DNA from 2 places in the Variovorax sp. P4_B11 genome. Region 1 is predicted to be linked to the other one. Evidence: predicted binding sites of a transcription regulator. Region 1 holds the regulator's gene; the other holds the start of a gene.
The links. The regulator NrdR, encoded in region 1, represses ribonucleotide reductase genes. The targets are predictions, from matches to a motif close to CACNANATNTNGTG.
Positions count from the first base shown of each region.

Region 2: AC1DYD_RS13655 (ribonucleoside-diphosphate reductase subunit alpha) is a predicted target of NrdR. The motif match lies at 2,634-2,647, and genes of this name have one in related genera.

Region 1 is NZ_JBFUHO010000020.1:64,766-69,157, forward strand. Features, by position in the region: gene AC1DYD_RS18985 (transglycosylase SLT domain-containing protein) at 1-425, shown strand, start outside; ZMP/ZTP riboswitch at 464-593, shown strand; gene glyA (serine hydroxymethyltransferase) at 636-1,880, shown strand; gene nrdR (transcriptional regulator NrdR) at 1,897-2,340, shown strand; gene AC1DYD_RS19000 (GspH/FimT family pseudopilin) at 2,505-3,077, shown strand; gene pilV (type IV pilus modification protein PilV) at 3,065-3,607, shown strand; gene AC1DYD_RS19010 (PilW family protein) at 3,594-4,388, shown strand.
Region 2 is NZ_JBFUHO010000012.1:49,760-54,151, forward strand. Features, by position in the region: gene AC1DYD_RS13640 (sensor histidine kinase) at 1-171, shown strand, start outside; gene AC1DYD_RS13645 (sigma-54-dependent transcriptional regulator) at 176-1,708, shown strand; gene ampD (1,6-anhydro-N-acetylmuramyl-L-alanine amidase AmpD) at 1,878-2,411, shown strand; gene AC1DYD_RS13655 (ribonucleoside-diphosphate reductase subunit alpha) at 2,754-4,392, shown strand, end outside.

The DNA of each region.
Region 1 (4,392 bases):
TGGCGGTCGAATCCAGCTTCAACCCCTTCGCCCAGAGCCAGGTCGGCGCCCAGGGCCTGATGCAGGTCATGACCCGGGTCCACGGCGAGAAGTACGAAAGCGCCGGCGGAACGCTGACCGCCTTCGATCCGGTGACCAACATGCGCGTCGGCGTCAAGGTGCTGCAGGAATGCATCGCCCGCGCCGGCTCCCTCGAGGGCGGCCTGCGCTACTACGTCGGCGCCGCCAATCTGGCCGAGGACGGCGGCTACGCCGGCAAGGTGCTGGCCGAGCACGAGCGGCTGCGCCAGGTCATCGCCGGCCGCGCCCCGCCCACGACGACGCCCACGCCGCGCGCCAATCCGGTCCAGGTCGTGGCGCCGCCGGCGGCTGCCAAGCCGGCCCAGCCGGACCCCCAGCAGGTCGCCCTGCTCGGGGATTCGTAACCCTTGGGGCCGCGCCGGCTCGCGCCGTCGGCTACACTCGGCCAGCACGCGACTGGCGATAGGCGCAACCCTTATCAGGTGCATTGCGCTGACGTGGACTACCACTGGGAAGCGTGCCGCCTGCATTCTTGATCGGCAGGTGTTCAGCCGTTCGCCTGGGCAGCCCTTGTTTGGTTGAAGAACAAGGACCAACGTCCACGAAGGACTGCCATGTACCACCGCAACATCCTGGTCGAACAGACCGATCCTGAAATCTGGGCTGCCATCCTGGCCGAGAACGCCCGCCAGGAACACCACATCGAGCTGATCGCGAGCGAGAACTACGCCTCGCCGGCGGTCATGGCGGCCCAGGGCTCGCAACTCACCAACAAATATGCCGAGGGCTATCCCGGCAAGCGCTACTACGGCGGCTGCGAGCATGTCGACGTCGCCGAGCAACTGGCCATCGACCGCATCAAGCAGCTCTTCGGCGCCGACGCCGCCAACGTCCAGCCGCATTGCGGCGCCTCGGCCAACGAGGCCGTGATGCTGGCCTTCCTGAAGCCCGGCGACACGATCATGGGCATGAGCCTGGCCGAAGGCGGCCACCTGACCCACGGCATGCCGCTCAACATGAGCGGCAAGTGGTTCAACGTGGTGAGCTACGGCCTCGACGCCAACGAAGCGATCGACTATGACGCGATGGAACGCAAGGCGCACGAGCACCTGCCCAAGCTGATCATCGCGGGCGCCTCGGCCTACTCGCTGCGAATCGACTTCGAGCGCTTCGCCAAGGTCGCCAAGGACGTCGGCGCCATCTTCATGGTCGACATCGCCCATTACGCCGGCCTGGTGGCCGCGGGCGTGTACCCGAACCCGGTGCCGCACGCCGACGTCGTCACCTCGACCACCCACAAGAGCCTGCGCGGCCCGCGCGGCGGCATCATCCTGATGAAATCGCAACACGAGAAAGCCATCAACAGCGCGATCTTCCCGGGCCTGCAGGGCGGCCCGCTGATGCACGTGATCGCGGCCAAGGCGGTGGCTTTCAAGGAAGCGCTGTCGCCCGAGTTCAAGGTCTACCAGCAGCAGGTCGTCACCAACGCCCGGATCGTCGCCGAAACCCTGACCGAGCGCGGCCTGCGCATCGTCAGCGGCCGCACCGAGAGCCACGTGATGCTGGTCGACCTGCGCGCCAAGGGCATCACCGGCAAGGAAGCCGAGGCGGTGCTGGGCGCCGCCCACATGACGATCAACAAGAACGCCATCCCGAACGACCCCGAGAGGCCGATGGTCACCAGCGGCGTGCGCATCGGCACGCCCGCGATGACCACCCGCGGCTTCAAGGACGAGGAAGCGCGCGCCACCGCCAACCTGATCGCCGACGTGCTCGACAACCCGCGCGACGCGGCGAACATCGACGCGGTCCGGGCCAAGGTGCATGCGCTGACCAGTCGCTTCCCGGTTTACGCCTGAACACGAGCCGCCCTGCATGAAGTGCCCCTTCTGCGGTCACCTCGAAACCCAGGTCATGGAGACCCGGGTCTCGGAAGACGGCGACTTCGTGCGGCGCAGGCGCCAATGCGGCGCCTGCGACAAGCGCTTCACCACCTACGAACGGCCGGACGTCAACTTTCCGGTGGTGGTCAAGAAGGACGGCAGCCGGGCCGACTTCGACACCGCCAAGGTGCGCGCCTCGATGATGCTGGCGCTGCGCAAGCGGCCGGTGAGCATCGAGCAGATCGACAACGCGCTGCTGCGCATCGAGCAAAGACTGCTGTCCAGCGGCTTGCGCGAGATCGAATCGACCAAGGTCGGCGAACTCGTGATGCGCGAGCTCAAGCGGCTGGACAAAGTCGCCTACGTGCGCTTTGCTTCGGTCTATCGCAGCTTCGAGGACGTGGACGAGTTCAGGCAGCTGCTCAGAGATATTTGAGGTCGACGCGCGACGGCTTCTGCGGCTAACTTCCTTAATCATCGGACACAATCGTCCGGAACTGTCGCTTCTCTCGCCATTTCTCCCGCTCGTCGGTAGATTTTCGCCGCAGATCGACTGGGGCTTCGCGTCGCGGCCAGTGGGGCCCTAGCATCCGGGCCGCCATGCCCGTTCTGCTTCCCCCCCTGCGCCGGCCTCGCGCGCCATCCCTGGGATTCACCGCCGTCGAACTGATGGTGGTGATCGCCATCGTCTCGATCCTTGCGGGGTTGGCGATGCCGGGCTTCGGCGCGCTCATCGACAGATACCGGCTGCGCCGCGCCAGCGAGGAAATGACCGCCACGATCTACCTGGCAAGGTCGGAAGCGCTGCGGCGCGGCGGCAACGTCACGCTTCGCAAGACGTCGGCGAGCGGGTGCTCCGACCGGGGAGTCACCGACTGGAGTTGCGGCTGGCTGCTGTTCGCCGATGCCGACAACGACGGTGTGCTCGGTCCCGGCGAGGAAGTGATCCAGGCCTGGCCTGCGCCTGAAGGCGCGATCGCAGAAATCCACCTGCCCAGTGCGTCGCCCTACGTCCGAGTGAACCGCTGGGGACGGTTCGGCAGCAGCCTGGGCATCTTCAGCATCACGCTGCGCCCCGCCGGCAACGCCGAGAAGTCCGCGGCGTGGGTCCTGTGCATGTCCGCGGGCGGACGGCTGCAAACCATTCAACGGGCCGAACGATGCCCCAGCTGAACCGCCAGGACGGCCTCACGCTGCTGGAATCGCTGGTGGCGGTCGCGATTCTCGCCGTCGCGGTACTCGGCATGCTCGGCGCGCAATTGCGCACGCTGGCCGACACGCAGACCAGCGTCCGTCGGGCACAGGCGGTCCGGCTCATCGAGGATTTCGCCGAGCGCATCAAGACCCATTCCGATGGTTTCCGTCGCCTGGATGCCTATGTCACCGACTGGGACGCCATGCCCGCGGCGCCCGACTGCCGGACCGTCGCCTGCGATCCGGCGACGCTCGTGCAGTGGGACCTCGCCGTCTGGAAGCAGGCGATCGCCAACACCCTGCCCCTCGGCCAGGGCAGTGTTTTCGAATCCGGCAACGAAACAACGCCCGGATTGAAGCGGCAGCTGGGCGTGATGGTGGCATGGCGCGCCAATGAACGCGCAGCCGACGCCAGCGCCTACGCGAAGCCCTTCGCCATCGACCCATCGGCCGCCAAGGTCGTCTGCCCGGCAGGCCTGGTCTGCCACCTGGTCCATGTCCAGCCCTGATTCTCGGCCGATCCGAAGCCGTCGCGAGCAAGGCCTGAGCCTGATCGAACTGCTCGCGGGCATGGTCGTCGGGCTGCTGGTCGTCATGGCGGCCCTCGGCACGCTGCTGCTGTCGCGCGAGGCCGCCAGCAGCGTCAGCGACCTGAGCCAGTTGCAGCAGCAAGGCGCCTACGCGTTGCACGTGATCGGCATGCAGCTTCGGCAGACCGGCGCGATGGACGCGGTTCGAGACGACGCCACCGGGCGCTACGCGTTCGGCAACCACCGCGCGAAGGCGGGCCGCACGGACTTCGCGGTGTTCGGCGTCGACGGCCAAGGCGCGGCGACCGACAAGGTCTCGGTCGCTTACGCTCCAGCCGCGTGGTCGAATTCGGCTGCGGCAGCGAATGGCGCCGTCTCGAAGCTGCCGGGGCAGTTCGACTGCAGCGGCTCCAGCGTGCAGGGCGCCGACCGCGTGGACGCGACCTTCGAGGTCGATGCCAAGGGGCAGCTGACCTGCACCGGTCGAACCAGGCAGCCGGTGATCCGCGACGTCGCGGACTTTCAGATCGGCTACCGCGTCGATACCGGCAAGGGCGTTCAGATCATGGAAGCCCGTGCGGTCGAAAGCATGAAGCTCTGGGGCGCCGTCACCGCCATCGAAGTCTGCCTCGACCTGCAGGGCAGCGAAAAAGGCCCGGATCTCGGCCTTTCCTACAAGGGTTGCCAAGGCACCGACAGGCCCCGCAACGGCCATGTCCACCTGGTGTTCCGCAACGTCTTCAGCTTGCGCACGCCATGAGGCA
Region 2 (4,392 bases), on a different contig from region 1:
TTCTCCTCCGAAAGCCGCTCGAGCGGACTGGGCCTTTTCCTGTGCCGGGAACTGTGCGAGCGGCACGACGCCACCATCGGCTACGAGCGCCGCGCGTTGTCGGAGTCTGGCCCCGAAGGCAACGCGTTCTACGTTTCGTTTGCCGCGGCCGAGACCCGGCTGACACAATAGCCGCGTGAGCACACCCCACCCGTCCGCATCGCGCCCCGCCCAGATCCTGGTCGTCGACGACGAGCCCGATCTGCGCACGCTCTACGAACTCACGCTGTTGCGCGAGGGCTATCGGGTCGAGGCCGCCGGCAGCGTCGCCGAGGCCTCGCAGCACCTGGACGCCGGCCGTTTCGATGCCGTGATCACCGACATGCGCCTGCCCGACGGGCTCGGCATGCAGATCCTGCAGCGCATCCAGCAGGACCAGCGCACCGAGCGCTGCGTCGTGATGACCGCCTACGGCTCGGCCGAGAACGCGGTCGAGGCCCTCAAGGCCGGCGCCTTCGACTACCTGACCAAGCCGGTCGACCTGAAGCAGTTCCGGACCGTGGTGGCATCCGCGGTGCAGGCCACCGCGCAGTTGGGCAGCACCAGCGTCGCGCGGCCGGTCGACGATCGGGCCGAGGACGGCGCCAGGATCGCCAGCCCGATCGGCAGCGGCGGCGAGGCCGCGCTCGAGCGACTGGTCGGCGACTCGGAACCGATGCGCATCGTCAAGGCGCGCATCGCCAAGGTGGCGCGCGGCATGGCCCCGGTGCTGGTGCGCGGCGAATCCGGCACCGGCAAGGAACTGGTCGCCCGCGCCGTGCACGCCTGCAGCCAGCGCAGCGACGGCCCCTTCGTCGCGGTCAATTGCGGCGCCATTCCCGAGAACCTGCTCGAAGCCGAGTTCTTCGGCGCGCGCAAGGGCTCCTACACCGGCTCCTCGCAAGATCGCGACGGCTATTTCCAGGCCGCGCGCGGCGGCACGCTGTTCCTCGACGAAATCGGCGATCTGCCGCTGGCGATGCAATCCAAGCTGTTGCGCGCGATCCAGGAACGCAGCGTGCGCCCGATCGGCTCGACCCAGGAGGACGCGGTCGACGTCCGCATCGTCAGCGCGACCCACAAGGACCTCCAGGCGGAGGTGCAGGCGAGCCGGTTCCGGCAAGACCTGTTCTACCGCCTCAACGTGATCGAGATCGCGGTGCCGGCGCTGCGCGAGCGCCGCAGCGACCTGCCGGCGTTGTGCGAGGCCTTGCTGGCGCGCATCGCGCACGACGCCGGCATGCCGGTGCCGACGCTGTCGACCGAGGTGCTGCTGCGGCTGTCCGAGCATCCGCTCCATGGCAACGTGCGCGAGCTCGAGAACCTGCTGCACCGCGCCGTGGCCTTGAGCGACGGCGACAGGCTGCACCTCGACTTCGCCGGCAGCACGACGCTGGCGGCCGAAGCGCCGCTGTCGGAACCCGCGCCACCGGCCTATCTGGCGGCGTCCGCCTCGGTCACGGCCGCGCCGTCGAAGGCCGCGCCGGAAGTGCCCAGCGACCTGCAGGGCTACCTCGACCAGCAAGAGCGCGAGATCCTGATCCGGGCGCTGCAGGAGACCGGCTTCAACCGCACCGCCGCGGCGGCCCGGCTCGGCCTGAGCCTGCGCCAGATCCGCTACCGGATCGCACGCCTGGGCATCGCGACCCCGAACGGCGACGACCCCCATGGCTTCGGCGCCGATGAATGAGCCCCCACGCTCCCCCACTGCGTGTGGGTCGCTGCCCCCCAAGGGGGAATCAGCAGGCCGCCCGTCAGCGCGAAGCGCGGACTTCGCCGCGCTGGCGGCCCGGCGCCGGCCTGAGCCCGAAGCCGCCGCCGGTCTCTGGAAGAACGGCTGGTATCGCTTCGCGCGGACCTTGCGCTCGCCCAACTTCGGGCCGCGCCCTGCCGCGGCCCAGATCGACCTGATCGTGCTGCATTCGATCAGCCTGCCGCCCGGCCAGTACGGCGGCGACGAAGTCCAGCAACTGTTCACGAACCGCCTCGACTGGGATGCGCACCCCTATTTCGGCAGCATCCGCGACCTCGAGGTGTCGGCGCATTTCTATGTGCGGCGCAATGGCGAGTTGTGGCAGTTCGTCAGCTGCGACGACCGTGCCTGGCATGCCGGTGCGTCCTGCTGGCGTGGCCGCGCCAATTGCAACGACGATTCGATCGGCATCGAGCTCGAGGGCCTCGAGGGCGGGCCATTCGAACGCGCGCAGTACGAAACCCTGGCCAGCCTCTGTCCCGCGATCGCGCAGCGCCATGCGATCCGCTACATCGCCGGCCATCAGCACATCGCGCCGGGCCGCAAGGAGGACCCCGGCGCCGGCTTCGACTGGCACCTGCTGCAGGCGCAGTTGGGCTGGGATCCCGCCATGTTCCCCGCGGGCGCGATCGACCGCTAGTTTTTTTTTATCGGCCGGCGTGACGCGATGCGTCGCTGCGCCGACGCGGCTGCGACGGCCCCGCCACTGCCCAGGTGCAGCAACCATGCGCTTTTCAGGCCCAAATGCAGCGGAAACGCCCGCCAGCCGCGGGCTGCGCTAGCGTCGTTCAACGGCCACGGGGCAGAAGCGCGATCCGGCACCGCCCAGGCTCATTCCACAAATGTGTATATTTGTAGAAAACACTACATCTAGTGGGTTGTAGCCCCGCGAGACCCTAGATATAGTGTGCCCTGCCCGGCGCTCGACGCCTAAAACCATGGCCGCACTGGCACCGCCGCCCCAACAAGAATCGAGGATCGCATGCAAACTGCCCTGAACACCCCCTCCGCCCCCCGCGCTGTTTCCTCGACGTCGCAGCAGCGCGACGTCGCCGGCTCGCCCGCCGGCAATGCGCTGGCCCACTACCAGATCATCCGCCGCAACGGCGCGGTGGTGCCCTTCGAGCCGAACAAGATCGCGATCGCGATGATGAAGGCCTTCCTTGCGGTGCACGGCACCCAGGGCGCGGCCTCCGCCAGCGTGCGCGAGACGGTCGACAGCCTGACCCAGGCCGTGGTCCGCGCGATGGTGCGCTCGCGTCCGGGCGGCGGCACCTTCCACATCGAGGACGTGCAGGACCAGGTCGAACTCGGCCTGATGCGCGGCGGCCACCACGAGATCGCCCGCGCCTACGTGCTCTACCGCGAGCGCCGCAGCCAGGAGCGCCTCAAGCAGGGCGAGCAGGACGCCCCGATCGCGGTCTCCACGCTGCACGTGCTGGACCGCGGCGAGCGCGTCGCGCTCGACCTCAACGACCTCAAGGACCTGATCGAATCGGCCTGCGTCGGCCTCGGCGACAGCATCACGGCCAGCCCGATCGTGGCCGAGACGATGCGCAACCTGTACGACGGCGTGCCGCTCGACGAGGTCTACAAGGCCTCGATCCTGGCGGCCCGAACGCTGATCGAGAAAGACCCCGACTACACCTTCGCCACCGCCCGCTTGCTGCTGCACACGATCTTCAAGGAAGTGATCGGCCGCGAAGTGCCGCTGGCCGAACGGGCCCAGGCCTACGCCGACTACTTCCCGCACTTCATCAAGAAGGGCGTCGACAACGAGCTGCTCGACGAGAAGCTGCTGCAGTTCGACCTGGCCCGCCTGGGCGCCGCGCTCAAGCCCGAGCGCGACCTGCAGTTCGACTACCTCGGCCTGCAGACCCTCTACGACCGCTACTTCCTGCACGTGCGCAAGTCGCGCATCGAGCTGCCGCAGGCCTTCTTCATGCGCGTCGCGATGGGCCTCTCGCTCAATGAGATCGACCGCGAAGCCCGCGCCATCGAGTTCTACGAGGTGATGTCGTCCTTCGACTTCATGTCGAGCACGCCGACCCTGTTCAACAGCGGCACCCTGCGCTCGCAGCTGTCGAGCTGCTACCTGACGACCGTGCCCGACGACCTCGACGGCATCTACGAGTCGATCAAGGAAAACGCGCTGCTGTCGAAGTTCGCCGGCGGCCTGGGCAACGACTGGACCCGCGTGCGCGCGCTCGGCAGCCACATCAAGGGCACCAACGGCGAATCGCAGGGCGTCGTGCCCTTCCTCAAGGTGGTCAACGACACGGCGGTGGCGGTCAACCAGGGCGGCAAGCGCAAGGGCGCGGTCTGCACCTACCTCGAGACCTGGCACCTCGACATCGAGGAATTCCTCGAGCTGCGCAAGAACACCGGCGACGACCGCCGCCGCACCCACGACATGAACACGGCCAACTGGATCCCCGACCTGTTCATGCGCCGCGTGATGGAAAAGGGCAGCTGGACCCTGTTCTCGCCGTCCAACGTGCCCGACCTGCACGACAAGTTCGGCCTCGACTTCGAGACCGCCTACGTCGCCTACGAAGAGAAGGCCGCGCGCGGCGAGATCACGCCGAGCCGCACGCTGCAGGCCTCGGACCTCTGGCGCA